One region of the Thermoanaerobacterium sp. CMT5567-10 genome, then DNA from elsewhere that is predicted to be linked to it. Evidence: a T-box and tRNA genes for the amino acid it is inferred to sense, from the RefSeq annotation. Region 1 holds a T-box; the other holds one or more tRNA genes.

Evidence for each region. A T-box is a leader RNA that pairs with one kind of tRNA and senses whether it is charged. The one in region 1 lies ahead of pheS (phenylalanine--tRNA ligase subunit alpha), so its partner is inferred to be a tRNA-Phe.
Region 2: it encodes a tRNA-Phe, which carries the amino acid that the T-box ahead of pheS (phenylalanine--tRNA ligase subunit alpha) is inferred to sense. The anticodon was not compared.

The regions. Positions count from the first base shown of each region.
Region 1 is NZ_CP130558.2:2,711,694-2,727,453, forward strand. Features, by position in the region: gene Q2T46_RS13785 (DUF6873 family GME fold protein) at 1-646, shown strand, start outside; gene ytxC (putative sporulation protein YtxC) at 701-1,579, shown strand; gene tnpA (IS200/IS605 family transposase) at 1,757-2,212, shown strand; gene Q2T46_RS13800 (DUF445 domain-containing protein) at 2,414-3,013, shown strand; gene thrS (threonine--tRNA ligase) at 3,295-5,199, shown strand; gene Q2T46_RS13810 (MFS transporter) at 5,299-6,540, shown strand; gene Q2T46_RS13815 (chorismate synthase) at 6,542-7,588, shown strand; ribosomal protein L20 leader region at 7,642-7,754, shown strand; gene infC (translation initiation factor IF-3) at 7,776-8,288, shown strand; gene rpmI (50S ribosomal protein L35) at 8,306-8,503, shown strand; gene rplT (50S ribosomal protein L20) at 8,524-8,883, shown strand; gene Q2T46_RS13835 (RNA methyltransferase) at 8,941-9,711, shown strand; T-box leader at 9,745-9,959, shown strand; gene pheS (phenylalanine--tRNA ligase subunit alpha) at 10,017-11,036, shown strand; gene pheT (phenylalanine--tRNA ligase subunit beta) at 11,049-13,433, shown strand; gene zapA (cell division protein ZapA) at 13,530-13,904, shown strand; gene Q2T46_RS13855 (DUF3656 domain-containing protein) at 13,956-15,760, shown strand, end outside.
Region 2 is NZ_CP130558.2:2,510,106-2,525,865, forward strand. Features, by position in the region: gene Q2T46_RS12765 (GAF domain-containing protein) at 1-98, shown strand, start outside; gene Q2T46_RS12770 (LemA family protein) at 171-740, shown strand; gene Q2T46_RS12775 (YgcG family protein) at 753-1,538, shown strand; gene namA (NADPH dehydrogenase NamA) at 1,535-2,557, opposite strand; gene Q2T46_RS12785 (NifU family protein) at 2,724-2,945, shown strand; gene Q2T46_RS12790 (peptidase propeptide domain-containing protein) at 3,055-4,563, shown strand; gene Q2T46_RS12795 (small, acid-soluble spore protein, alpha/beta type) at 4,572-4,721, shown strand; gene Q2T46_RS12800 (NAD-dependent protein deacylase) at 4,770-5,525, shown strand; gene Q2T46_RS12805 (cold-shock protein) at 5,602-5,805, shown strand; tRNA gene Q2T46_RS12810 (tRNA-Val) at 5,966-6,041, shown strand; tRNA gene Q2T46_RS12815 (tRNA-Asp) at 6,046-6,122, shown strand; tRNA gene Q2T46_RS12820 (tRNA-Phe) at 6,138-6,213, shown strand; tRNA gene Q2T46_RS12825 (tRNA-Gly) at 6,223-6,298, shown strand; tRNA gene Q2T46_RS12830 (tRNA-Cys) at 6,305-6,378, shown strand; gene Q2T46_RS12835 (hypothetical protein) at 6,476-6,643, shown strand; gene Q2T46_RS12840 (phosphate ABC transporter ATP-binding protein) at 6,664-7,392, shown strand; gene Q2T46_RS12845 (ABC transporter permease) at 7,389-8,132, shown strand; gene Q2T46_RS12850 (PAS domain S-box protein) at 8,364-10,772, shown strand; gene Q2T46_RS12855 (co-chaperone YbbN) at 10,790-11,107, shown strand; partial or broken gene Q2T46_RS15595 (DUF1003 domain-containing protein) at 11,129-11,194, opposite strand; gene Q2T46_RS12860 (carboxymuconolactone decarboxylase family protein) at 11,317-11,613, opposite strand; gene Q2T46_RS15600 (4Fe-4S dicluster domain-containing protein) at 12,128-12,259, shown strand; gene murJ (murein biosynthesis integral membrane protein MurJ) at 12,360-13,913, shown strand; gene Q2T46_RS12875 (FAD-dependent oxidoreductase) at 13,981-15,760, opposite strand, start outside.

The sequences.
Region 1 (15,760 bases):
AGGTATAAAGGTTATAATGACAAAAAAACACAATTCACTTTATGAAGCTATATCTTTCCATCCTGATATAATATTGCATAATGCAGGTGATGGTCATATAATCATCGCTCCTGGTGTAAATAAACATTTTGTAGATAGATTGAAAGATTTAAATTTAGACGTTAAATTTGGACAAACTATGTTAAGTAGAAACTATCCCGGCAATATAGCATATAATGTAGCAAGATTAGGTGATTATGCATTCCACAACTTAAAATACACTGATCCAATATTAAGAAGAATGCTGGAAGAAAAAGGTGTAAAGTTTATCCATGTAAATCAAGGATATACTAAATGCAATATTGCTATTGTTGATGAATACAGCTTTATTACATCGGATGCAGGAATTTTTAAAACGGCGGTTAAGAAAGGATTTGATTGCCTTTTGATAGAACAAGGTGATATAAAATTATATGGATTTGAATACGGCTTTATTGGAGGAGCATCTGGTTTGATTGATAAAGATGTTTTTTGTGTTGCTGGCGATTTAAGATTTCACAGGAACTATTTGAAAATAATTGATTTTTTGAAATATAAAAACAAGGAAGTGCTTTTTTTAACATCTGGTGAAGTAAAAGACATTGGTTCCATTATTCCACTCTACTAATGATGCAAAGAAAAAACATTTAGGCACATACTACTAACGAAGGGAGTGAGAAAAATGCAGCTTTTGTCTATCGGTATCCCAAATGAATTAAAGAATGGTAGTGACTTTTTAGAGCATGGCTTAAAAGACATGAAAACAGAAGGTATAGACGTTAACGTAAATTTAGATAATCGTGGCAATATAACGTTTTTCAATATTGATGTAGAAGATAAAGCCTCATATAAAAATATAACTAAAATAAGGCAACATATATCAGATATTATTTCAGATATAATAGTAAATCAAATTGACAAAAAACTGATAAAAAAGATCATAGATAAATATTATAACTATTTTAATTCTGATGAGAAACAAAGGATTGCCAACATAGCAAACGGTATTTTAGATAACGATGTAAATAGAGAAACATTTAAATTGGTGAAGAAAGAAAAAATATTTATAGAAATAGAGGACTTTCTAAAGGATAATGAAACCATAGACATAGAGGGATTTGTTAATTTTAGGCTTCGGGATTTTATTGGAGAGCTTAGTGAAGTTGTCGATAGAGCAGTTGATGAGTACTTGATGCAGAAGGAATACGATGAATTTATAGGACTTTTAAAGTATTTTGTTGAACTGCAGGATTCTAAAATAGATGTTTTGAATATTCTTGTTGATAAATGCGGTAAGTTTAGGTTTTTCGATAAGGATAATAACCCGATAACAGGTGAATTCTTAAGCGATATAACTGTTGAGTTTAGTGGTGGCGAATTAAGCGATGATGATATGCTAATAAGCACTTTAATAGCGATGGCACCAGCTAAAATCTATATCCATTCAGCAAATAATTTAAAAAGCAAAGAAGCACTTGATACTGTAAAAAAAATTTTTTCAGACAGGGTATTTATATGTAATGGCTGCAGTTTATGTGCTGCACATGAAGCAAGAAAATAATGCCCAGCTTAAGCTGGGTTTTATTCGATTGGGCTTTAGCCTGTTGAGCTCGCAAAGCGAGCGAAACAAAAAACCACCCGCTATGCGGGTGCGCGACAGAAGTTATACAAAAAATCACCTTTCCGTTATAATAGAGTTGTTCAAGCTACTATATATAACAAAAGGAAAGGTGATTTAATGGCTAATAAACGAGATGAAATGGCACGCACAAAATGGATGTGCAAATACCACATTGTGTTCACTCCTAAGTATAGACGAAAAATAATATATAATCAATACAAAGAAAGTATAAGGGATATATTAAAAGAACTATGTAAATACAAAGGAGTGGAAATAATAGAAGGACATCTAATGCCGGATCATGTACACATGTTAGTGAGTATACCACCAAAAATTAGTGTATCTAGTTTTATGGGATACTTAAAAGGGAAGAGTGCATTGATGATATTTGACAGGCATGCAAATCTAAAGTATAAATTTGGCAATAGACATTTTTGGGCGGAAGGATATTATGTAAGCACTGTAGGACTAAATGAGGCAACAATAAAGAAATACATTCAGGAACAAGAAAAGCGAGATATTATGTTGGACAAATTAAGTGTAAAAGAATATGAGGACCCCTTTAAGGGGTAGCCCGTAGTACATTTGTCCCTTTAGGGACGAGCAAAAGTGACAAATGCATGGTGGCTTGAACAAAGTGAAAGCCAGCGCCTTTAGACGCTGGCTAGTAATAGAGGCTTATAGCCTCAGAGCAAACCACCCGTTTTACGGGTGGTTATGATTAGTGAGTAAAATTTGTTATTATATATGTAGATTATTTGTTGAGGTGATTTAATGCATTTTTTTATACAAACGATGTTTTTAGGGCTTGTTGGGGCAGCTATTGGATGGATAACAAATTATATAGCTGTCATCATGCTTTTTAGGCCTACTGAGCCAGTAAAAATATTTGGGATTTCTATTCAAGGGCTTATACCAAGGAGGAGAAATGAGATTGCAGCATCTATAGGCAAAGTTGTGGAAAATGAGCTTGTATCAATAGACGATATATGGGATAAGCTTTTAAACGAAGAGAATAAGCGATACATTTTAGATAGAGTAATAAGTAGTATAGGCAATGCTGTAGAAAACAATATGCCATCATTTATACCGAAGTCATTAAAAGGAATGATTGTCAATTATGTAGGTGGTATTGTAAACAAAGAAGCCGAGAAATTTATAGATGAATCTGCCGCAACTATGCTAAACGACATGTCTGAAAAAGTTAATATAGCAGAAATAGTCGAGGAGAAAATAAAGCTTTTTGAGCTTAAAAAGCTTGAAAAGATCATATTAAATGTTTCTAATAAAGAATTAAAGATGATTGTAATGTTAGGCGGGGTTTTAGGCTTTATAATAGGTATTTTACAGGCGTATATAGTAAGATTGATGTAGATTATTGACAAGTTTCATTATCAATTATATAATAGAGAAAAATCAATATTTGGGCAATGAGAAGGAAAGTAGATATCTAAAAATATCAAAGAGATTGAATGACTTAGGCTGAAATCATTCAAATATTTTTGATATCGAAGACCACCTTTGAGCTGCGGGTGATGAATCCGATCGGTAATACCGTTATAATTTTGAGTATAAATGAGAGTGGAACCGCAGAACCTCTGCCTCTTTTGGCGTGAGGTTTTTTTAGTTTAAAAAATTATAAAGGAGGACAAGGTATGAAGATAATTTTAAAAGATGGTACAGAGAAAGAATTTGAAAATGGTAAGAATGTGTACGAAATAGCCAAGAGTTTGAGCCAAAGGCTTGCAAAGGAAGCTGTTGGAGGCAAGTTTAATGGGAAGATTGTGGAGCTTTTTACGCCTATAAATGAAGACGGCAAATTAGAAATATTGACATTTAATGATGAAGATGGAAAGAAGATATATTGGCATACTTCATCACACATAATGGCGCAGGCAATTAAGAGACTTTATAAAGATGTGAAGCTTACAATAGGTCCTGCCATTGACAATGGGTTTTACTATGATTTTGATGTTGATGAGCCATTTACAGTTGATGATTTTTCTAAAATAGAAGAAGAGATGAATAAAATAATAAAAGAAGATTTAAAAATGGAGAGGTTTGTTCTACCTAGAGAAGAAGCTATAAAATTCATGGAAGAAAAAGGTGAACCATACAAGGTAGAGCTTATAAAAGATTTGCCTGAAGATGCAGTCATATCTTTTTACAGGCAAGGTGAATTTACAGATCTTTGTGCAGGTCCCCACCTTCCTAGTACAGGGATGGTAAAATCAATAAAGCTTCTTTCTGTAGCAGGTGCTTATTGGAGAGGAGATGAGCACAATAAGATGCTGCAGAGGATATACGGCATAAGCTTCCCTAAAAAAAGCATGCTGGATGAATACTTAAATATGCTGGAAGAAGCAAAAAAGAGAGATCACAGGAAATTAGGAAAAGAACTAGACCTTTTCAGTATTCACAATGAAGGACCTGGTTTTCCATTTTTCCACCCAAAAGGAATGGTTATAAGAAACATATTGGAAGATTTCTGGAGAAAAGAACATGCCAAAAGAGGTTACCTTGAGATAAAGACACCTATCATATTGAATGAAGAACTGTGGCACAGATCAGGACATTGGGACCACTACAAAGAAAACATGTATTTTACAAAAATCGATGATGAAGATTACGCTATAAAGCCGATGAATTGTCCAGGTGCTTTGCTTGTGTACAATTCGACTATGCACAGCTACAGGGATCTTCCACTTAGGCTTTGCGAGCTAGGACTTGTCCACAGACATGAACTTTCCGGTGCGCTTCACGGTCTTATGAGGGTTAGAAGCTTTACACAAGATGATGCCCATTTATTCATGACGCCTGATCAGGTAGAGTCTGAAATTCTTGGTGTTATTAAGCTTATTGACTACTTTTACAAAATATTTGGATTTGAGTATTTTGTAGAGCTTTCTACAAGACCAGAAAATTCCATAGGCTCTGATGAAGACTGGGAACTTGCCACTAACGCATTGATTAAGGCGATGGAGCATATAGGCCTTAATTATAAAGTAAATGAAGGCGATGGAGCATTTTACGGTCCTAAAATAGATTTTCATTTGAAAGATAGTATAGGGCGTACATGGCAGTGCGGAACGATACAGTTAGATTTTCAGATGCCAGAAAGATTTAACTGCGAATACGTAGGTCAAGATGGAGAGAAGCACAGACCTGTCATGCTTCATAGAGTTGTTTTTGGCAGCATAGAAAGGTTTATAGCTATTCTTACAGAGAATTTTGCAGGAGCATTTCCTACGTGGCTTGCACCTGTGCAGGTAAAGATTCTTCCTATTTCTGATAAACACCTAGCATATGCCCAGAATATACAGCAGAGACTTTTGGAAAATGATATTAGAGTTGAATTAGATGATAGAAACGAAAAGATAGGCTACAAGATAAGAGAAGCACAAATGCAGAAAATACCTTATATGCTTATACTAGGCGATAAAGAAGTAGAATCAGGTAATGTTTCTGTAAGGTCTGGAAAAGAAGGAGATCTTGGGTCTAAATCAATTCAAGAATTTTTATCATCTATATTGGAAGAAATTAAGAATAAATCCCTTTAAAAAAATATCCACCGGCTTGTCTGGTGGATATTTTGCTTCTTGATTGCCGTATAAAAACATGATAATCTAGTTATGTAATGATATTAATGGGGGGTTATCATGATAACTAAAAATAGGGAGGTCTATAAATATCTTAACTACAACATAAAGATGAATTTGTTAAACGGCATAACTTTTTCAATAGGGTACAACATGATAATGCCGTTTATCGGAATATTTGCGATTAAATTAGGTGCTAATAATTATGAAGTCTCCCTTATAAATTCCCTGCCGGCTCTTATGGCTTTAATTGGGATACTGCCTGCGACAATTTTTATCAACAAGTCTAAAAACGTTTTTAAATTTGCATATATTTTGGAATACATAACAAGGGCATTTTACCTTTTAGTAGCATTGGTTCCATTTATGAGCAAGTTTAGACCGGAAGCAGTTGTGTTGCTTGTAGGGTTACTTAATTTACCTGCCATCATTACAGGCATGTGCTGGCAGTCGTTTATGAGCGACTTGATTCCTGAAGAGTTTCGCGGAAAAGTGTTTGCAGACAGGAATATTTGGACGGGTGTACTAGGTACTGCATCAGTTTTTATAACAGGTTTGCTGCTGGACAGAATCAAGTTTCCATATGGATATCAAATAATGTTCTTCATAGCTTTCATATTTGGAATCCTTGATGCATACTATTATTCAAAGTTTCACTATGTGGCGAATAAAAAGGAAAAGTCTATATTATTTATAGATTCTCTAAAATCTATGAAGCAATCGAAGAAGTTTATTTATTTTTGCCTTGCCTCATTTATATTTACTTTTACGTGGATGATGGCATGGCCGATATTTACCATATATAAAGTTGATAATCTTCATGCAAATAATATGTGGATGAGCATATTCACTATTGTAGGATCTGTCGGGTCTATAATTACATACAGATGGTGGGCAAGACTTGCTGACAGACGTGGAAATGGCGTAGCTTTAAGCATAAGTGCGTTGCTTATGGCAACAGTTCCAGTACTTTGGGCTAAAGTTGCAAGACTGTTTGTTGGTGCTGTTATTGATTTTTACGGTGGTATGGTAACAGCAGGATATACTATGCTATCATTAAATTGGCTTTTGGAACTGCTGCCTGATCACAAGGAAAAGATGAATTATATAGCAATATACACAATTGTAACGCAGTTTGCAGCATTTTTGTCACCTATTGCAGGAACATGGTTTTATGAAATTATAGGATATGAGAAATTTATGTATGTGACAGCGATTTTAAGAGTATTATCAAGTGTGCTGTTTTTTGCTGTTGCTTTGTACAAAAGCAAAAATGCTTTATTAAGTAAAGGAGGAGTCTAGTTTGAGATACTTAACATCTGGAGAGACACATGGGGAAGCACTTACAGCCATTATTGACGGATTGCCATCAAATCTTTTTATTGACGTAGATTTTATCAATAATGAGCTTAAAAGAAGGCAATCTGGCTATGGCAGAGGTGGAAGGATGGAAATTGAAAAAGATACTGTTCACATATTAGGCGGTATTAGAAATAATTTAACGATCGGTGCCCCTCTTTGCATGGTCATAAAAAATCGCGATTACGAAAACTGGAAAGATAGAGACATACCTGTAATAACAAGGCCAAGACCTGGGCATGCTGATTTGTCTGGCGCAATCAAGTATAATCAGAGAGACATGAGAAATATTTTAGAAAGGGCCAGCGCTAGAGAGACTGCCGCAAGAGTTGCTGTTGGAGCTGTTGCTAAACTTCTTTTGAAGAACTTTGGGATAGAGGTTAAAAGCAATATTCTTGAGATAGGTGGAGAGAAAAACAAAGATGAATGGCATAATATTATAGATGAAGCAAAAAATGATGGGGATACACTAGGAGGGATAATTGAAGTTACTGTAGAAGGTGTACCAATAGGGCTTGGCAGCCATACTCAGTGGGATCGAAAGCTTGATGCACTGTTGGCTTATAGCGCAATGAGCGTTCAGGCTATAAAAGGCGTGGAATTTGGCATGGGATTCATGGCTGCAAGAAGCAAAGGATCTTCTGTCCATGATGAAATATATTACGACGGAAAATTTTTAAGAAAGACAAACAATGCAGGAGGTATAGAAGGAGGTATTTCCAATGGGATGCCTATAGTTATAAGAGCTGCTATGAAGCCTATACCTACATTGAGAAAGCCGCTTAATTCGGTTGATATAAACACAAAAGAAGAGATAAAAGCGGTATATGAGCGCTCAGACGTGACAGCGGTAGAAGCAGCATCCGTTGTTCTTGAAGCTGTTTGCGCATGGACTATAGCCGATGAAATGACAAAAAAATTTGGCGGCGATTCTCTGTCTGAGATGATGGACAATTTTAATATGTACAAGAAAAAAGTGGAAGAATACTGATCTTTATAAAATGGTATTGACGAGTACGATAAGTTATGTTATAATTTAACATGTATTTAAAGTAGAAGCACCCGCTTCTCACCTTTCACCACAGGTGTCAGGTTTCTAAAGGAACGTTAGTTAACAGTGTACAGAAGCGGGTTTATACCCGCTTTATTTTTTGTAAAATTTTAGGAGGTGCGTATTTATTAACAAGGAGCTGCAGGTTAATGAGGAAATTAGGGATAAGGAAGTGCGCCTCATTGATCAAGATGGTAATCAATTAGGCATAATGTCTGCAAAAGAAGCATATAAGATAGCATTAGAAAGGCACATCGATCTGGTTAAGATTGCGCCACAGGCAAATCCACCAGTATGCAAATTAATGGACTTCGGAAAGTACAGGTATGAGCAAAGCAAGAAGGAAAAAGAATCAAAAAAGAAGCAAAAAGTCATAAATATCAAGGAAATCAGGATGACTCCAGCTATAGAAGAGCATGACTTTGGTGTCAAAGTTAAGAATGCTATTAAATTCTTAAAAGATGGAGACAAAGTTAAAGTGACTATTAGATTCAGAGGCAGAGAAGCTGCACATACAAATCTCGCCGAAGAATTATTAAATAGATTCGCAAAAAGTGTAGAAGAATATGGCAATGTTGAAAAAGCCCCAAATATGGAGGGCAGAAATATGATGATGATATTAGCACCTAAAAACGTTTAATTGAGGAGGATACGAACATGCCTAAAATGAAAACACATAGAGGAGCAGCAAAAAGGTTTGCTCTTACTAAAAGTGGTAAAGTAAAGAGATCTAAAGCTTTTAAAAGACATATACTTACAAAGAAGTCTAGAAAGACTAAGAGAAATCTAAGAAAAATTGCATATCTCTACAAAACTGATGCAAAGAATATAAAGCGTTTGATTCCTTATGCGTAAATAATTAGGAGGTTATAGAAATGTCGAGAGTAAAGTCAGGAAAAGTCACGAGAAGAAGACATAAAAAGATATTAAAACTTGCAAAAGGTTACTATGGTGCAAAAAGCAAACTTTTTAGAGTAGCTAACCAAGCTGTAATGAAGTCACTTAATTATGCATACATTGGTAGAAAATTAAGGAAAAGAGATTTTAGGAAATTATGGATTGCCAGAATTAACGCTGCAGCAAGAGCAAATGGTATATCATACAGCAGATTTATAAATGGCCTTAAGAAGGCTAACATAGAGATAAACAGAAAGATGCTGTCTGAGATGGCTATACACGACAACAAAGCTTTCGCAGATTTAGTAAACATTGCTAAGCAACAACTAAATGCGTAATTTTTATACCCGGTTATTTGCCGGGTTTTAACCTATATACGGGATAGTGGAGTTTATATGTTAATAACGAGTGAAAAAAATAATCTTATAAAAGACATTAAAAAGTTATCAGAGAAGAAATATAGATATGAAAAGAAGCTCTTCTTTGTAGAAGGCAAAAACAGCGTCTTTGAAGCTTTAAAAAGTAGTTTTGAAATTAAGTACGTGTTGGCTTCAGAAGATTGTGACTTCGACTTGGATGTTGAAAAAGACAGACTTGTATTTGTAGATAAAAGTATATTTAAAAAGATATCTGACACTGTCACACCACAGATGATAATGGCTGTTGTAAAAATGCCTGATTATAATGTGAATGATTTGATAAAAAAAGATGGCTTGTACATAATATTAGATGAAGTTCAGGATCCCGGAAATTTAGGTACAATAATAAGGTCTGCAGATGCATTTAATGTAGATGCTGTCTTTACCATAAATAATACAGTTGATGTCTACAATCCAAAGGTTTTACGGTCTACTATGGGATCTATATTTCATCTACCTGTTGTAAATGATGTACCAGTTGATAAACTTTTTAAAGCGTTAAAAGGAAGCGGTGTAAGGTCTTTGTCCACAAATTTAAAAGCTGATAAGTACATTTATGATTTTGATATTTCAAAAAACACTGCTTTGATTTTTGGAAATGAATCAAGAGGTGTTAATAAATCACTAGATATGTATGTGGATGGCTCATTTAAAATACCAATGGATGGCATGGCAGAATCTTTAAATGTATCAGTAGCAGCGTCCATATGCCTGTATGAGTCCCAAAGGCAAAGATTGATTAAATAGAATAAAAATGATATAATATCCCAAAAATATATTGAAAATGCTATGAAGGAGTAAAGTACATTACATCCAATACGACAGGGAGGCGGTGCCATAGATTGAGAGCACTGCTGGTATTGCGTAATGGAAAGTTCCCTCTGGAGCAGTGTGCTGAACTGATAGTAGGCATTACCGGTTTTATCCGTTATATCAAAATGAGTGGGCTTTTTGGCCAAATTAGGTGGTACCACGGTTATATCTCCGTCCTTTTAAAGATGGAGTTTTTTTATTATTAACACCTTAGAAAATAAAGAAAGGAGAGTATTTCTTTGGAAGAGACATTAAGAAATTTATTAGAAGAAGCCAAGAGAGAACTAGAAACCGTCGATAGCATAAAATCATTAGAAGAGCTTAGGGTAAAGTACTTAGGCAAAAAAGGTGAGCTTACAAAGATATTGCGGGGCATGGGAAATTTGTCCCCTGAGGAAAGACCGGTAGTTGGGAAGATATCAAATGAAGTAAGAGCTGAGATTGAAAGCCTTTTGGCAGCAAAAAGAGATGAAGTATTAAAAGTAGAGAAGGAAAAAAAGATAAGAAGTGAATATATAGACATAACATTGCCCGGGAAAGCTCATGAAATAGGACATAAACATCCTATGACGAAAGTTTTAGACGAAATAAAGGATATATTTTTAGGGCTTGGGTTTTCTATTGCTGAAGGCCCTGAGATAGAGCTTGATTATTACAATTTTGAAGCGTTAAATACTCCACCAGATCATCCAGCAAGAGATTTGCAAGATACTTTTTATATAACTAAAAATATTTTGCTAAGAACACAGACGTCACCGGTACAAGTAAGGACTATGGAAAAAAATAAACCACCTATAAAAGTTATCTCACCTGGTAGAGTCTATAGATCTGATGAAATAGATGCAACTCATTCACCTGTATTTAATCAGATAGAAGGACTTGCAGTCGATGAAGGCATAACAATGGGTGATTTAAAGGGTGTTTTAAACTTGTTTGCAAAAAGACTTTTCGGTTCAAATACTAAGACGAAATTTAGGCCCCATTATTTTCCGTTTACGGAGCCCAGTGCAGAAATGGATGTATCATGTTTTGCATGTGGTGGCAAAGGTTGCAGAGTCTGTGGTTATTCAGGTTGGATTGAAATATTAGGATCTGGCATGGTGCATCCAAATGTTCTCAGGATGTCCGGGATAGATCCAGAGAAGTATTCTGGATTTGCTTTTGGAATGGGACTTGACAGGATAACTATGCTAAGCTATGGAATTGATGATTTAAGGCTTTTATATGAAAATGATCTGCGCTTTATTAAACAGTTTTAAGGAGGAAGGCAAATGTTAGTATCGTATTCATGGCTAAAGGACTATGTAGACGTATCGGTGGATGCAAAAAAATTGGCTGATGATCTTACTATGTCAGGTTCAAAAGTTGAAACAATTAAAAGCTACGGCAACGAAATAAACAATGTTGTAATAGGAAAGATCATTTCTATTGAGAAACACCCGGATGCTGATAAACTTCAGGTAGGAATTGTTGATGTAGGAGAAGAGAAACTGCAGATAATAACTGGTGCTCAAAACATAAAGGTTGGCGATTATATACCTGTTGCACTTCATGGTTCTACGCTGCCAGGTGGTGTGAAAATAAAAAGAGGAAAGCTGAGGGGCCTTGAATCAAATGGCATGATGTGCTCTGCAAAGGAATTGGGATTAGATGAAAGTTTGCTTCCTGACTATCAGAGAAACGGCATATTTATACTTCCAGAACTTCCTATTGGCGAAGATGTAAAAAAAGCCCTTGAACTTGATGATGTTATAGAGTTTGAGATAACTCCAAATAGGCCTGATTGTCTATCTGTAGTTGGAATCGCCAGGGAGACTGCAGCAACATACAGAAAAAGCTATAGAATGCCTGAAATAAAGCTAAGCGAAGTTGCTGACAAGAATCCTGCAAATGTTACGATAGATGCTGATGATTTGTGCTATAGGTACGTTGCAAGAGTGATAAGAAATGCAAAGATAGGGCCATCACCTATTTGGATGCAGATGAGATTATTAAAAGCTGGAATAAGACCAATAAACAATATAGTAGATGTTACCAACTACGTAATGATGGAGCTAGGTCAGCCGTTGCATGCTTTTGATTTGGACAAAGTTAAAAATAGACATATAATCGTAAGAAGGGCTAAAAACGGTGAAAAGCTTGTGACTCTCGATGATAAAGAAAGGATACTTGATAGTGAGATGCTGGTAATAGCCGATGAAGAAAAGGCAATAGGTTTGGCTGGCGTTATGGGTGGTCAAAATACTGAAATAACAGATGATACTGTAAATATATTGATAGAAAGTGCCAATTTCAAAGGCAGTAACATAAGGTATACATCTAAAAAACTTGGTCTAAGGAGTGAAGCATCATCAAGATTTGAGAAAGGACTCGATCCTGAGATTACAGTAATGGCGTGCAATAGAGCAGCACAGCTTATGGCTGAATTAAGCGGCGGTGAGATATTAAACGGCATTGTTGATGTATATCCTAAACCTATAGAAGAAAAAGTTTTAAGCGTAAGGCATAAAAAGATAAATAAACTTCTAGGTACAAATCTAACTATTGAAGAGATGAAAAATATACTTACATTTTTAGACTTTGGGGTTATTTGCGATGGTGAAAACTTGGTCGTGAAGGTTCCAGCTTTTAGAAGTGATATTGAAGGTGAAGCTGATATTGCAGAAGAAATTGGTAGGATGTATGGATACAACAACATAGAAGATACACTCTTAAAATGCACACAGATTACAGCAGGAGTAAAGACAAGAGAGCAAAAACTAGAAGATCTAGTAAAAGAAGTATTTCTATCATGCGGCTTAAATGAAATTATAACTACTTCTTTTATGGGTATGAAAGACCTTGATAAGATAAACTTACCTGATGATAGCCCTCTAAGAAAAGCAGTGAAGATTATGAATCCTCTTGGAGAAGATCAGGGGTATATGAGGACGACTCTCTTACCGTCCATGTTAAATGTAGTGTATACCAACTACAGCCGTAAAGTTTCTGACTTTAAAGCTTTTGAAATATCTAGAGTATTTATTCCAAAATCACTGCCTTTAGAAGAACTTCCTGTAGAGGTGAAGACAGCGGTAATTGGCATGTATGGCCATGATGTTGATTTTCTGACTTTAAAAGGTGTAATTGAAGTGCTTTTGGATGTGCTTAATGTAAGCAACGTTAAATATGTAAGAAGTGAAAATACGCTTTATCATCCAGGCAGGTCTGCAGATATCATTGTTGATGGTGAAAGAATAGGTGTTTTTGGAGAAATCAATCCTGACATAGAGGAAAATTACGATATCAATAGAGAAGTATATGTTGCAGAATTAAATCTTGAGCTTCTTTTTAAATATGCAAAAGATGATGAGAGAAAGTACAAGCCCCTTCCAAAATATCCTGCTGTAGAAAGAGATATTGCTGTATTAGTAGATAAAAATACATTTGTTGCCGATATAGAGAGCGTTATAAGGGAAACAGGCGGAAAACTTGTAGATGATGTAAAACTGTTTGATGTGTATACTGGAGAAAACATTCCTGAAGATAAAAAGAGCGTTGCATATTCAATATGGTACAGATCATACGAGAGAACTTTGACAGATGAAGAAGTCAATAAAGTGCACGACAAAATAATCAGGAAGTTAAATGAGAAACTTGGAGCACAACTTAGATAAAAAGACCGGAAAGGTCTTTTTTTCTTAATAAAGGAGGAAATCGCAAAGATTTGTAGAAATAAATAAAGTAATGTTTGGTTTTGAGGGGATGTTCTAATGGAGATAAAAAAGATTACGGTAAATATAAACGGAAATGAATATATTTTGAAGACAGATTATCCTGAAGATTATATATTGAAGCTGACAGACCACTTAAATAGTGTAATATCAGGGATTTCTGAAAACTATAGTAAACTGTCAACTCAAATGATTTTGGTTTTGTCAGCTCTTAACATAGCAGATGAACTTTTTATTTCAAAAGAAGAAAATAGTGCTTTAAAAAAAGAGATTGTATCGTTAAAATCAAAGCTTAATGCCAGTGATGAAAAGATAATGGAATTAACGGAAGAAGTTGAGAGGCTTAAAGAAGAACTGAAGGCATCTAGAGAAGAACTAGAAGAGTATATAAATACTTTTGACGATGTTGGTTAAAATCTATTAAAAGAATAAGACTATATATAAAAACAGTGATAAGGTGGTTTGATGAAAAAAGTAGAATTATTGGCTCCAGCAGGTAGCCTGGAGACACTTAAAGTTGCTGTAAATTGCGGAGCAGATGCTGTGTATATTGGAGGAAAGTTATTTGGAGCCAGAGCATATGCAGTAAATTTTGGAGAAGAAGAGTTAAAAGAAGCAGTGGAGTACTGCCATCTCAGGGATAAAAAGATATACATTACAGTGAATACTCTTATTTTTAACAAAGAGATTGGCATACTTGCTGATTATATTGATTATCTATACAAGCTAAATGTGGATGCGATTATCGTACAGGATTTTGGAATTGTTAAATTATTGAGAGAGTACTATCCAGAGATAAATATACATGCCAGCACCCAAATGACTTTAAGTAATTTAGAAAGCATTAAGGCTGCAAAAGATGCGGGAATAAAAAGAGTAGTGCTGCCACGGGAATTGACATTGAAGGAGATAAAAAATATTAAAACAAATACAGGTATTGAGGTAGAAACCTTTGTACATGGCGCTTTATGCGTTTCTTACTCTGGACAATGTTTATTTAGCAGTATAATTGGCGGAAGGAGCGGCAATAGAGGCAGATGTGCAGGTCCGTGCCGTTTAAAATATGATTTTGTAGATGAGAAAGGAAATATAATCGAGGGTAATAAGCATTTGCTTAGCATGGCTGATTTATGTACAATTGATTATGTTGGAGATATGATACAATCTGGTGTAGATTCTTTTAAGATTGAGGGCCGCATGAAGGAAAAAGAATATGTGGCATCAGTTGTGCTATCATATAGAAAGGCGATTGATGCATACTACGATTCAGAAGAATTTGATGTATCAAAAAGTATAGAAATGATGTCTGGGATTTTCAACAGAGGTTTTTCAAATGGATACCTTTATGAAAGAAAGCCTTCTATGATGAGCTATATAAACCCTAAAAATAGAGGGATTCCTTTAGGTAAAGTTTTGTCAAAAAGGAATGGAAGATTAAAATTAAAGCTATATAGTTCACTTTCTGTAGGCGATGGTATTTCTACTGAGACTGGTGAGCATGGATTTAAAGTTGACAAAATCGTAGCAGACGGTATGAAAGTAGATGATGCCGATGAAGGACAGACGGTAGAGCTTAGAGATATGCCAGTAAAAGTAGGTGACATTATCTTTAAAACATACGATGTAAAGTTAAACAGGCAATTTTCAAATATAAAAGAGTATAAATCACCTATTGATGTGTTTGTGAAAATGAAAGAGAATATACCGTTATTTGTAAAACTTAAAAATGGTGGCATAAAAGTTGTAAATAGCGGTAAAGTCGATGCCGTAAAGGCAGTTAAGAAGGCTATTGATAGAGACACATTGATTGAAAAGGTGTCTTCAATAAATGATACGCCGTTTGCCGTTAGAAACATTGAAATAGATATGGATGAAGGACTTTTTTTGCCTTTAAGCGAAATAAAGGAAACTAGAAGAACAGCAGTTGAAAAGCTAATAAAGACCAAATTACACTACAATGAACCTAAAAATATACATGTCAAATTGACTGATGACATTTATGTCAAAAGTGAAGATTTAAAGATATCATTTTATACGGAGAATGTAGAGCATGTTAAGATTGCTTCGCAGGTTGGAGTTGATAGGATTTATTTCAATTACAGATTAAAAGATGAAGATTTGAAAGAAGTAAGGCAGTATAACGGAAAATGTGAGATAATACCTGCATTTCCACAGATCATGAGAGATGAGATAAAAAACCCAGAGGATGAACTTAAAAAAATAAAGGACATGGGGTTTAAAAAAGTTCTTGTTACTAATTTAGGACTTTA
Region 2 (15,760 bases), 200 kb from region 1:
ACATTGACAGTGATGAAAAAGGTGCTTTTGACGACGATGACAGAAGATTTTTAGAAGATGTTGCAGACATAGTTAGTAAAAAAATAGCAGGCGAATGATGCATATCGCTTCATTATTTTTATATTTATATATATAATGTTAAATATAAATCATTGAAAGGAGAGCAAAATATGAAAAGATCATCAATTATTTTACTTGCAGTATTAGCTGTTGTGGTAATATTTGTGGTATATTTTTTTGCAAGTTACAATTCTCTTGTCAGTCAGCAAGAGAATGTCAATAGCAAATGGAGCCAGATTGAGAATCAACTGCAAAGGAGAGCAGATTTAATACCAAATCTTGTTGAAACGGTTAAAGGATATGCAGCACATGAACAAGCTGTATTTGACAGTGTAAATAAGGCAAGAGAAAAGCTTCTTGCAGCAAATACGGTGCAGGAAAAAGCCAATGCCAATGATGAGCTTGGAACTGCACTTGGAAGATTGCTTGCCATATCAGAAAATTATCCTACATTAAAGGCGGATCAAAATTTTAGGCAGCTAAGTGATGAGTTAGCAGGTACAGAAAACAGGATTGCTGTTGCAAGAATGGACTATAACAATGCTGTACAGCAGTACAATACAAGTATTAAACAGTTTCCAAATGTGATTATCGCCAGAATGTTTGGCTTTACAGAAAAGCAGTACTTCAAGGCGCAAGCCTCAGCATCAGAAGTTCCAAAAGTGGACTTTTCAAAATAGGGAGGTTAAATAGTGATAAAATATGGAAAAGTCTTTTTGCTGTCAATTTTATTTCTATTGATATTTACTGAGATTTTTGCAGCATCAATACCTCCGAAGCCTTCACAATACGACTATGTCTACGATTATGCAAAGCTTATGAATCAAAGTGATATTGAGACAATTAGAAGTATAGGAAAGGAAATAGAAGATTTAAGCGGTGCTCAAATTATCGTTGTCACTGTTGACGACATCGGAAATTATCAAATTTCTGACTATGCGCTAAATTTATTTAGAAGCTGGGGGATTGGTCAGAAAGACAAAAACAACGGTGTACTGCTTTTAGTAGATAAAAAAAGACTTTTAGAAGGATTAAGCGGAAAAGTATATATATCTGTAGGTTATGGGCTAGAAGGTGCCATACCTGACTCTGTAGCAGGAAGAGTGCTGGATGACTATGTGCTGCCAAAGTGGGATAACAAAGACTATTCTGGCGGTATTGTTGATGGATACAAGGCAATTGCATCATTAGTTGCCAAAGAGTATAATATAGATTTAAAAAATGTCGATACAAACGAATATCCTCAGCCAAATACTGATAATAATGATAAAGTTAAAGGCATAATTTCAGTTGTAGTTTTTATAATTTTAATACTCATTTTTTCATCTTTCCGCCGCAATTGGTGGTGGGGTGGTCCCGGAGGCTTTGGCGGAGGATTTGGTGGAGGATTTGGTGGAAGCGGCTTTGGAGGAGGTAGTATCGGCGGAGGAGGAAGCTTTGGCGGTGGTTCCACCGGTGGAGGTGGAGCTGGTCGCTAAACTCTGAATTTGCCTCTTTCATACTGCTTTGGCCATTTAATATCTTCTTTTAGATCGTGAGCTGCGTATAGAGGCCAATACGGGTTTCTTAGCAGCTCACGGCCTAAAGCTATTAAATCAGCCCTTTCATCTTTAAGGAGTTGCTCTGCCATTTCTGCTTTTGTTATAAGACCAACTGTGGCTGTTTTAAACCCCAATTCTTCCTTTATCTTTTCTGAGTATTTTACTTGATAGCCAGGATACAGATCGATTTTTGCATTTAAAAGTCCGCCACTGCTGACATCTATAATGTCTACACCTGTATCCTTTATGTGTGATAGAATATTTATTATCTCATCAATATTTATGCCACCGTTAATATAATCGTCAGCAGATACCCTTACAAATATCGGCTTATTATCTGGCCATACTTCTTTTACAGATTTTATGACTTCTTTAAGTATTCGCACTCTATTTTCAACAGAACCGCCGTATTCATCATTTCTCTTGTTGGAAAGAGGAGATAAAAATTCATGTATGAGATATCCATGGGCGGCATGTATTTCAATTATATCAAACCCTGCTTTAAGTGCTCTTTGTGCTGCATTTTTGAAATTATCTACGATATCTTTAATTTCATCTTTTGTAAGTTCATGTGGCAACTTATATTCATTGCTCCAATTCATTGCTGAAGGTGCTACCGGCGTTTCGTCAGTTACTTCTGACTTCCTGCCTGCGTGTGCCAGTTGTATTCCGACTGTAGCACCGTATTTTTTACATTCATCTACAATTTTTTTAAGTGGCTCTATTTGTTCATCATTCCACAGTCCTAAGTCATTATCAGTAATCCTTCCTCTGCTTTCAACTGCTGTGGCTTCCATCATAATCAAACCTACACCGCCAATAGCTCTAGTCACATAATGGACAAAATGCCAATTATTTGCCAATCCATCTGTATCTGCAGAATATTGGCACATTGGCGACATCATAATCCTGTTTTTTATTGTTACACTTTTAATTTTTAATGGTGTAAATAACATAGTACCATCTCCTTTCAAATATATAATACCACTTAAACAGTTAAAATAAAAATTATTATAAGAAAAAATATATCAATGGCAAAAACGTATTCATGAACATGTTTTATTTCTTTTTTTTAAGTTTCGTGGTATAATAAACTTAGATTTAGATAAAGGAGGGTATATTGTGAAAGAAAGAGTAGAAGAAGTTTTAAATCTTTTAAGACCTTCTCTTCAAGCAGACGGCGGAGATGTTGAACTCATCGACGTTACTGATGACGGTGTTGTTCAAGTTAAATTGACTGGTGCTTGCGGAGGATGCCCGTTTGCAGTTATGACATTAAAAGAAGGAATAGAAAGAGCAATAAAAGAGGAGCTACCTGAAGTAAAGGAAGTTGTTGCTCTTTAAAAATAAAAAAGTCCGGATTTATTCCGGATTTTTTAATTAGAAAAAAAGGATTTTAAGAAAATACATAGAATACTATATATGGAAATAATTTCTAGGAGGTATTCTATGTATGTTTAAAAAGAATTTGATATCTTTGTTATTGGTGGTAATCATTACATTTAGCTCAAATTCCTTTGCATTTGGTTTATCAGAGTATACTTCAGACTATTATGCCAATAGTTATTTGAATCTTATAAAAGAGAAAATGCCTTTTGTAAAAGATATGTCTCTGGACAGCATCAAAAAAAATAATGATGGTTCATTAATCATTAGTATGAAGAAAAATAAAAATATATATAAAACACTGAATGTTTCAATAAATAATGGCAATATAACAAGTGTTGATTATTATGTTGATCCGTTAGGCTATTCTTTAGGAGAAAGTTTAGAATCAAATATAAGTGCGGATGATGCAATAACTATAGGGGAGAAATTACTTGAAAATTTGTTTAATGAGAAATTTGCATACATATCAACTATTAAAGACGAAACATATCTTGACGATGCTTTGAAAAAACCAACAATTTATAAATTATTGTTTAAAAATACAATATCTAATGTGCTAGTTTATAATTCTAATGCTTATGTATATATCGACTCTAAAAGTGGAGATATATTGAAATTAAAAGCAAAATGGTTAGATGAGTCTTTATATAATAAAAAAAAGGAAATATTGGATGCAAATGAGGCGGCAAAAATATTTAAAGATAAGTTTGATCCTGTTCTCGTATACTTAAAAAATAACGATAGTGATTTTCCAAAATACGGGTTGTACTATATATCTAACATCGATTATAACTTTTTAGGAATAAATGCCATAAATGGTAAGGCTGTAGACTATAATGGAGACGAACTTTATAATGACATTGTTTATATAAAAGGCAATTCAACAGAATTAAAAAGTTTCAATAAAATTGTGTCATATGAGGAAGCGCTGGAAATTGCAAAAAAGGAAATTTCGAACTTAAAAATAAATGATTTAAACATTTTAAGCAGCAAGAAAATAGACAAATATTCTTTGACCGGTAAAACAGCATATACGTTTAATATGAACCGCACAGATGAAGACTTAATCGCTAATGCAAGCGTAGCTGTTGATGAAGAAAGTGGAAAAGCAGTTAGCGAAAATATAGACATTTCCAACAATGATGGATTGTTTGATACTGAAGGTGATATAGATAGAGTTATTGATTATGTCAAAGGCATTTTTAGTGAAAAGACGTATAGTCTTGCACTAATAAAAAATCCTTTAATATATGGCAATGAAAAAACGTATTTGTTTTACCGAATCTACAATAATGCAATAGTTATGGATAATTATTTAAGAATTAAAACAGACAAAGATGGTAAAATAATAAATGTCTCTATAAATTGGGATGATGCAGAAAAGCCTTGTAAAAAAATTGTAGATAAAAATGTAGTAAAAAATATATTTTTAGATGAAAAACCGATTCTTTACTATATTTACAGCAATGAAGGTAAAATCCAGCCGGTTTACCTGTTTAAAAATATGGACTACATAATTGATGCATCGTCATGTAGAAAGATATCTGTCAATGAATTTAAAAAAAATAATTAGGAGTTGATATTGTGAATGAAAAACTTAAACTGGAAGCTGCAAAAGAATTAGGATTGTTGGAAAAAGCATACAAAGTAGGCTGGTCAAATTTAACTGCTCAAGAAACTGGTAAGATTGGTGCAATTGTCAAAAAGAGAAAAAAAAATAAAACTTTGTGATGCAAATTCAAGCTTAAGTGATGTACTTGTATTTGAGAGGTGATAGAAATGATTGACAATGAGAATATATATAGAAGGTCTGCAGAACTCATTAAAAAATCTAAAAAGACGATTGTGCTAACAGGTGCAGGTATATCAACTGAAAGCGGCATTCCTGATTTTAGAAGTCCGGGAACTGGGTTGTGGGAAAAGATGGACCCCATGGAGGCTTTGTCTACAAGAGTTTTGTACAATGATCCTATTAAATTCTACAATAATGGCTTTAAAATTCTTTTATCTATGAAAGATGCGAAACCAAATAAGGCCCATTATATATTGGCTCAATTAGAACAAGAAGGCTTGATATCTTGTGTAATAACTCAAAACATAGACAACTTGCATCAAAAAGCTGGATCCCACAAGGTGTTTGAAGTTCACGGCCAGACAAGGACCGGAAGCTGCATAAACTGCGGTGAAGTAGTTTCTATTGATTTACTGAATTCAAAAGTCGAGAAAGGAGAAATACCACCTAAATGTGACAAATGCAACGGCATATTAAGACCAGATGTGGTCATGTTTGGAGATCCGATGCCTGAAGACTTTGAAAAAGCTTGGCGTGAGGTGGAAAGCAGCGACTTAATGATTGTAATAGGTTCTTCACTGACAGTATCGCCGGTAAATTTTCTCCCTGGATTAGTAAAGCACCTTATAATCATCAATAAATCAGAAACGCCTGAAGACAGGAGAGCTGATGTAGTAATAAGGGAGTCTGCAGGCGAAGCATTAAGCAAAATTGTGAGATATTTAAAAACAGCAAAAAATTAAAATACATTTGACAATGTATATGTTTCAGTGCTATTATTAATAGGTAAATTATTTATCATGTTTGGAGGAAGATATAATGGTAAGAGGTAAAGTAAAATGGTTCAATGCTGAGAAAGGTTATGGCTTCATAGAAAGAGAAGGAGGTTCAGATGTATTCGTACATTACTCAGCAATTGAACAAGATGGTTTTAAGACATTAGAGGAAGGACAGGAAGTTGAGTTTGATATAGTGGAGGCAGAAAAAGGGCCACAGGCCGCTAACGTTAAAAAGGTTTCTTAATTGAGAAATTTAACCCTAACAGAGATGTTAGGGTTTTTAATTATTAGTAGATTGTAAATAATGATGTAGTTGCTTTTTATCTAGACTGCTGAAAAAAATTTTAAAAAGGATATTGACGAATCAGAGTTTTTTAGGTATACTAATACTTGTCACGAGAAATGGTCGTATAGCTCAGCTGGGAGAGCACCTGCCTTACAAGCAGGGGGTCATAGGTTCGAGCCCTATTGCGACCACCATTACGGCCCAATAGCTCAGTTGGTTAGAGCGCCAGCCTGTCACGCTGGAGGTCGAGGGTTCGAGCCCCTTTTGGGTCGCCATAAAGTTGATATTTAGCCTCGATAGCTCAGTCGGTAGAGCAAGGGACTGAAAATCCCTGTGTCAGTGGTTCGATTCCACTTCGAGGCACCATAAAGATATGCGGACATAGCTCAGTTGGTAGAGCATCACCTTGCCAAGGTGAGGGTCGCGAGTTCGAGTCTCGTTGTCCGCTCCAAAATTTGGCGGCATAGCCAAGTGGTAAGGCAGAGGTCTGCAAAACCTTTATCTCCAGTTCGAATCTGGATGCCGCCTCCATATTAATCAAGCGATATCAAGCCTTTCATGGCTTTTATTTTTTTATATTTGTGTCAAATCACGTCGGATTTTTTGCACTGATACGATCCTATTGACTTTGGATAGGTTAAAAGAAGGAAATAACATACTTATTTTCCCTGAAGATAGGAATAAAAAGTATATGGAAAGCATTTCCGCTATGTATTATAATATACAATATGAGGAAGATTTAAAAAAGGATGATTTTAAAGTCTGCATCGCTTATTATGAAATAAATGATGTGTAATTTTTTTGTGAGGTGCGAAAATGAAGGAGATAAAGTTTATAAATGTAGGCTTTAGATATTCTGATGATGTGATTTTGGAAGATATAACACTGGAAATATATATGGGTCATATATACACAATAATAGGACCGTCAGGTGCTGGTAAATCTACTTTGATAAAATTGATAAATAGGCTTATAGACCCGACTGAAGGCAAAATATTGATAGACGGAAACGATATAATGAATTATGACATAATACAGCTTAGGCGAAAGATTGGGATGGTTTTTCAGCAGCCATATCTTTTTGATGGGACCGTTGAAGACAACATTAAATATGGACCTATGCTTAAAGGAAAGAAAGATATTGATGTGGAATATTATTTAAGAATAGTTGGGCTTGATAAAAGTTATAGTAAGAAAAAAGTCGATGACTTATCTGGCGGTGAAGCACAGAGAATTTCTATGGCAAGGACACTTGCAAATGAACCTGAAGTGTTGCTTTTAGATGAACCAACGTCTGCGCTTGATCCGGCATCTACACAAGTGATTGAGGAGCTTGTAATGAATTTAAAAAACAAATTAAATCTTACATTTATTTGGATTACACATAATATGGAACAAGCAAAACGCGTTGGCGATTATACTATTTTTATGAATAAAGGACGATTAGTTGAGTACGGAGAGACAAGAAATTTTTTCTTAAATCCTAAATTTGATGTAACGAAACTCTTTATTGATGGGAAATTGACAAAGGAGGAAGCTGAATGAGTCTATTGTCGCTTATATTGTCATCAAGTCTTATATTGGTATCGATTTTTATTTCATATTACCAAAAACTTGGTGTTGAAAAAGAAGTAATCATTGGCACTGTGCGAGCGGTTTTACAGCTTACAATTGTTGGATACATTCTTCATTATATTTTTAGCGCCAATAATATATTTTTTACACTTACAATGGTAATTGTAATGATTATTGTGGCAGGAAATAATGCAGCAAAGAGAGGAAGAGGAATACCATATGTGTTTTACTATATAACAATATCCATTGCATTTGGTGCTGCTATTACACTTACTGCACTAATATTATTTGGCAGCATACATTTTAGACCGCAAGAAGTGATACCAGTCTCAGGTATGATAATCGGGAATGCAATGGTTTCATCTGGATTAACAGTGTCAAGGCTTAAAGATGAGATGAAAAATAGAAGGCATGAAATTGAGACGTATCTTTCACTGGGGGCTAATTCAAGACAGGCATCCCAGAAAATAATAAAAACAGCTATCAAAACAGGAATGATGCCAACGATAGACAGTATGAAAACACTTGGTATTGTACAGCTGCCAGGGATGATGACTGGTCTAATCTTAGGTGGTGTTGATCCTATAAATGCTGTTAAATATCAGATGATGGTTACATTCATGATAACATCGACAACAGCAATAGCATGTTTTTCAGTAGCCCTTTTATCATACACCCGCTTCTTTACGCCTAATCATCAATTGATTTAACTGATTTTATTTGTAGTTTTATTTTAGAAGATACTGGATTGTTATTAAATTTTATGTTATTCTTTTGTACGAGACATTTGCTTTTAGGAAAAACTAGCTTTTTAGAAAAGATTTCGACAGGGTTTTGACTAGATAGTGCATTATTTTAAAATTTAAAGTATACTTTATACATAGTAATAATTATGTGGTGCTAACTAATAAAAACAGATACCAAATTAGAGGGGGTAAAAATTGTACATTGAAAATATGCATAAAAGGGGAAGAATATTACAAGTGGAAGACAGCTACTTATCACAGCGAATTGTTTCGGATCTTTTATATGAAAATGGTTATGATGTAGAAACAGTCACAACGGGTGAAGAAGCATTAAAAAAGATAAATAGTACGCTTCCACCAGACTTAGTCCTTATGGATATTGAATTAGAAGGTAAAATGGATGGAATAGATACTGCGAAAGAAATAATGAGTTCCCGAGATATTCCTGTAATATTTCTTACGGCGAATACGTCTAAAAAAATATTGGATGATATAAAAGCTGTTAAAGGATATGGTTTTGTTGTCAAAGGTTCTGATAAATACGCTCTCCTATCGGCTATAGAAATGGCTTTGAAACTTCATGATTCATCTGTACATGCTAAAATGTTTGAGTGGATTTTTCAAAATTCATTAAATGAACTATATGTTTTCAACCCAAAGACTATGAATTTTCTTGCCGTAAATCGTACTGCTAGAGAAAATCTTGGATATACGATGGAAGAGCTTAAAACAATGACTCCTCTTGATCTTATGCCAGAATATGATATGACTAGTTTTCGAAGTTTGGTTGATTCATTGTTTAGTGTAGACAAGAATCACTTATTTTTCAAAACAGTTCATACCCGAAAAGATGGCTCTTCATATCCTGTGGAAATAACCTTTGAACTTTTTGATTATAATGGTGAAAAGTTGTGTTTGTCAATAGCGACTGATCTGACAGAGCGCAGAGCTTTGGAAAAAGAACTTGAAGAAGATGAAGCAATTTTAAGTGCAATAATGAATTCAGCAAAAGATGCAATAATTATATTAGATGAAGATGGGAAAACTGCTTTTTTAAATCCGGCAGTGGAAAAGCTCTTTGGCTATTCAAAGAAAGAGCTAATTGGAAAAGATCTGCATCGCCTTATTGTAACTGATGAAAATGCATATAACCTTTTTGCTGATGCTTTTAAGAGATTTAACCTTACAGGAGATGGGGAAAAAATAGGCAAAACAGTTGAATTTAAAGCGAGGCATAAGAGTGGAAAAGAAATTGATATTGAGGTTTCACTATCTTCTTTTAAAATTCTAGATTCATGGTATGTGTTGGGTATAATACGCAATATAGAGGAACGCAAGCAACATGAAAAAGAGATTGAGCAAAGCCATAAACGATTCATTGAGTTAGCTGAGAATGCACCGATTGGAATAATAAGATGTGATAAAAACGGCAATATAATCTATGTAAATCAAAAAACATTAGAAATACTTGGCTCTCCTGATATTGAAGAGACAAAAAGAATCAATCTATTAACATTTCCTTTACTAGTTAATCAAGGCCTTTCTAAAGAACTTGATGAATGCATAAGGAATAACAAATCAGGGATATATGAAATAAATTATGTGTCTAAATGGGGCAAGAATGTATGGCTTAGAGTTCACATTAAACCTTTAGAAGAAGATGAAGAGATAGTAGGTGCTCAAATAATCGTAGATGATATAACCGAAAAGAAATGGTTGGAAAAAGAAAACAGACAAAAAGAAGAAAGAATCCGCTTAATGGTAGAAGGCATACCAAGTCCTGCATGGCTCGTATCAAAAGATCACTGTATATTAGCACAAAACAATGCAGCAAAAACGATTTTTGGAACGAAGGTTGGAGATTACTGTTGGGGAACCATGCATGATATGACTCTTCAAGTCAAAGATTCAAAGATAGCTAAAAATGGTTCTGATTTATTAACAAAAAAATGTGGTTTCTGTCGTGCCGATGAAGCGTTTGATAGAAATGAACCGATAAATAGTGAAGTAAATGTTAATGGAAGTATATGGGACACTTGGTGGATACCTTTGGGCGATGATATATATCTCCATTACGCCATCGATGTCACAAAGTACAAAAAAATAGAGGAGGAACTTCGCTATTTATCCGATACAGATGTTTTGACGAATGCTTATAATCGCCGTTATTTTATACGGAGGTTGGAAGAAGAAATACAGCGTTCAAAGCGGTATAAAAGCATATTTTCAGTTATTATGCTGGACATAGATCATTTTAAAAAAATTAACGATATGTATGGTCATAATTTAGGTGATGAAGTCCTTAAAAATTTGTCGAATATCATAATGAATAGAATAAGAAAAGTAGATGTATTTGCAAGATGGGGCGGTGAAGAATTTGTGGTTTTGTTACCAGACACTACAGTAGAAGATGCAGCACATCTGGCTGAAGAGTTGCGATGCAGGTTAAGCAATATGAAAATTTCAAATATAGAAAATGTAACGGCAAGTTTTGGAGTGACAGAGTATAAAAAAGGCGATATATCTGATTCGATAATGAGCAGAGTTGACAATATAATGTACGAGGCGAAGTCTGCAGGAAGAAACCGTGTTTGCCATGATTAAATAGGAGGTACAAAAAGTTGCAGAAATTAAATAAGATTGATGATATAAAGAAATTAATTAGCAATAAAAAAATAGTTTTATTGTATTTTTCTACAAATGATTGTGGCATTTGTACAACATTGTTGCCTAAAATAGAAAAAATGCTTTTGAATTATACTGAAATATCTAGTGCACATGTGTCAATGGATGAATTGCCTGCTGCATCTGGTGAATTCATGATTTTTACTGTTCCTACGGTACTTCTTTTTATGGAAGGAAAAGAAGTCATAAGAGAGGCTAGATTTATCAGCATTGATATGCTGGAAGAAAAGATTCAAAAATATTATAGGAGTTGACAGAATAATTGGTGCTGCTTATATTGCAGCAAGGCATGACAATACCAAGTTTAACAGAATAAATGGATATGGATCGAAGTGCTTTATAAAATAAATAATTTTGATTTGCCTAAAAAATCAAGTCAAGCCTTAATAAAGTAAAATAAACTAATAATGAGGAAGGAAGCTGAATAAAATTATTCAGCTCCTACTCGATTTATTTTTAGCTGCTATTTTTTGAAAGCTGAAAAATATGAGGACAATATAGTATTTCCGGATGCAAAATAGGCTATACGAATAGCTTCTGATATTTCTTCATCAGTAACCCCCATATTTCTCAGTTGATTTGATATGTTTTCAACACCTAGATTTGCACCATGTGTTGCATCAATAGCTAGTGCTATTAATAATTTTGTTTTCTGATCTAACGCACCTGGTCCCATTGCAGAAGAATATACTTTTTCTATTGCTTTTGCAAATTCAGGATCGTTTTTATCAATCGATGATAAGAATGGTGGTAGTGGCATTTGAATCCCTCCTAGTATAATTTTACATGTAATATTATATCACCATTTTTGATTAAATTTCACTATTTTAAGATTGGTTATAGTGTCAAAAGTAAAAAAATAAAATTGTCTCATACGAATATTGTGTATCAACAAAAAAGTTTCTACAATATGTTGCGTGATAATCTCTAATAAAGTAATTTTGACACTTAAATCAATTTTACAATTTTATAATAAAAAAGCAACACAATTATGATGCTTTATATGAGCTGACACCAGGAGTTGGGAATATGCAGATATGATTAAGAATACTGTGGGGCATGGAATTATATGTCCACTGGTAAGCCAATACATCCAATGTCTTCTTTTATAAAGCTTTTATGGTTGAGGGAAAATCTGAGTTCTGTATTTGATAACGCATTAATATATACAATATGAAATGGAACAAACAGTCTCTTGATGTAGTTGGTACTAATGAAGAAAGGCTATCTAGTCTTGTTCCAACTACATATATTGTAAAAATTTTAAGAAAGAAATGGAAAAAATTAATGACTGTATTGAATGTGGAAACTGTAAAAGTAAATGTCCATATAATCTTGATACGCCTAATCTCCTGAAAAGAGAGCTTGATAATTATGAAAAATTTTATGCTGAGCATAAAGAGTAGATGATATTGCTTAAAAATTAATTAGGATGTAAAATATAAAATTGTCATGGTGAGTTTGAAGAACAAATTATAGAAAATCAAAAGATGGAATGGAGATCGTATGAGTAATAAGAAATTATTTAAATCAGCAACTATTGTGGCATTTATAACGATTTTGGGGAAATTCGCAGGACTTTTAAAAAATACGGTGCAAGGTAAAGTATTTGGAACCACATGGGCAACTGACGCTTATACAGTTTCTCTAAATATTCCTACAGTACTTTATTCTATAATAGGTGTTGCAGTATCCACTGCTTTTATACCTCTTTTGAATGAGACGTATGCTAAACGTGGCAAAGATGAAATGTTTGATTTTGCCAACAATATCATGAACATTTTATTCTTGTTTTCATTTGGCATATTCGTTATAGCGTGGATTTTCTCGCCTTACCTAGTAAAATTAATGGCATCAAATTTTACAGGCGAGAAGTTTCAACTTGCTGTAAATTTGACCAAAATAAGCATTGTAAACATGCTGTTTTTAAGTATGTCAGCAGGATTTACTGCTATTCTTCAGACTCTCAATGATTTTACTGCGCCTGCTTTAAATGGAATTTTGATAGATATTCCACCTATTGTGTTTATGCTGTTTTTTGCAAAGTACGGTGGCATAGTAGGCCTTACTATATACACTACAGTTGCGTTCGGACTTCAGGTGGTAAATCAAATACCATGGCTTATCAAGAACAAGTACAGATACAGCTTTAAAATAGATTTTAAAGATCCTCGCATAGTAAGGATGCTAAAGCTTATTAGTCCTGTCATAGTAGGATTATCTGTGAACCAGATAAATATCATTATAAATACAAGGCTTGCTTCAGGGCTGCCAAATGGAAACATCACCGCTTTTAGCTATGCCAGCTTATTAACAGGTGCTTTTTATGGGACATTTGCCACGTCGGTTGTTACAGTAATATTTCCTACATTGTCAAGGGAAGGAAGCACTGGAGATTATAAAGGCATGAAATCCCACATGGTAAAGGCGATAAATAACATCAACATGATCATGATTCCTGTCACTTTAGGCATCATGATTTTAAGGTACCACATAATAAACATATTGTTTAAACATGGTAAATTTAATGATTACAGTGTGGAGATTACTGCTATTGCACTATTGTACCTTTCCATAGGAATGATTTTCTACGGCATAAGAGATGTGTTTAACGTATCGTTTTACTCCACAAATGATACGAGGACGCCTATGATAAACAGCATATTGGGTATTGTAGTAAATATATTGATAAGTATAATATTAGTAAAGTACATCGGTATTGCTGGACTTGCAATAGGTTCGTCTGCATCTGCTGTAATTTGCGCTATATTGTTGATGAAGGATTTTAGAAAGAAGAAGGGCTCTTTTGGTGGACGTGATATTATAAATACTGGAGGGAAATTGGTTCTATCTTCACTTGTGATGGGTGCAGCGGTATTCTTTATGAACAATTTTCTTTCAAGGTACATGGTTGGATTTAAGTTGGAATTGTTGCTTACAATGATGATAGTTATTGTTGGAGTTGCTGTTTATGCAACAATGATGTTTCTTTTGAATGTGAAAGAATTTAGATACTTATATGGAATTGTTGCCAATAGATTGACAAGTTTTCAAAATTGATTTGCCAATGAAATTTAAAATGATAAAAAAACTCGGGTAAAACCGAGTTTTACTGCAGTATTTGTGTTTAAAAACTGGTTAGATAATTGTGAAGTGACAATATAATGTCGTACGCATCTTCATATTTTACATATTTTGTATCTTTCATCTTTTCGTACGCTACATCAGACATCAGTCCTTTTTCATATGCTAAGTCATATAAGCTACCAGTGTATTTATCAGTTTCACCTTTGTATCCAGCGTATGTCAATAGTATATCTGCGGCTTCTTCCTTTGTAAGTGGCTTGTCTGCAATGTATTTTTGCAAATGCTGATAATCATCATCTATAAGCTGAGACTTAGCTGGTATTGACCTTTTAATCATATTTGATGCCATATAGTAAAATGATATACTCTTTATATTTTCATCAAGCCTATAATCATTTGTATAACCAGGTACTATAAGCCCCCAGTGAAGGACAAACTTAAGTCCGTCGAAGGCCCAGCTTTTCTCTACACTGTTTTCAGCTTTAAACGGTGTAAGGTATGCTCCCTGGCTTATAAGAATCGATTGTATATTCTTTATATCTTCTTCGCTTCCTATTATGTCAGCAAATGATTTATTCTTGGCTATAGAATATGCAGATGCTACACCTGCTGCATCTCCTTCTGCCATACCTATCGGTATTGTCCTGGCAGAGCCTGCTGCTAGATGGCTGTAGGATGCTGACCGTCCAACTACAAGTAGGTTATCTACTTTCTTAGGCACTATGCACCTAAATGGCACCGCATATTCTACAGGCTTCCCATATACAAATCCAACATCTTCTGGTGATGTCGCTTGTACGTCTACTGGATATGAGCCTATGGCTATCCTGTCGTAGAAATCCCTATTGAATACTACGTCGTTTATGTCAAGTGTGTAATATCCTTTTATGTGCCTCGTCTCTCTTACATACAATTCGTCTGCTGTGCCGTCAAGCTCTACTTTTTCAAAGCCAGGAATGTTTTCTCTAAAAAACTGGACTATCCTTGGAAGCTCTTTCTTTGCTAGTTCCATTCCTTTTTCTATTGATGATTTGTTAAGCCCATCTACGCCATATATTAAAAGGGCATTTACTAATACTGTGCCGTCATCTTGCCTGCCGAGATTAAGACCTCTTAGCCTCAACATCTGTGTAGACGGCTTGTACTTTTTCGTAATTGATAAAAACCCACTTGCTGATGTGTCGTTTATATACGTTGCTGGTATCTTTTTTTTGTATTTTATTATTTTTATAAGGTTGTTCCAATCTAATCCTTTTAATCTGAAAATAAGTGTTGATGCTTGTACTTTTCCTTTTACACCCATGTCTTCTGCTGCAACTGTGTATGGTACTCCTGCTGATGCTGCAATATCCGCATCCTGCGTTGCGTCGATTATCCTTTTCCCATAGAAATTTACTTCTTTTCCGTCTTTTAAAGCCGTTATGCCTATTATCTTATTTCTATCCATTATGGGTTTCTCAAATACTGTATTGTAAGACTGTGTTATTTTTGGCAAACTTAAAAGCTTTAAAAATACTTCTTTAGCCTTTTTCACATCAAATGAGTTTTTTGAGCCTATGCCTTTAAAAAACTCTTTAAATGTGCCTTGTGTAAGCAATGTGTCATCGGGGCCTTTGCTCATATCAATTGTGTTTAACATGCCGTACGTCATAAGGCCGCCAGGACCATTGTGCTTATCAATTATGAGGACCTTAGCATCGTTTTTTGCTGCAGACCTTGCAGCAGCTACACCTTCTGGCTCTGCTCCTACTACTATGACATCATACATATCTTTATCGTCAGGAAGGGTAAGCTTTATAGGTTTAGGAAGATTTTGTTTT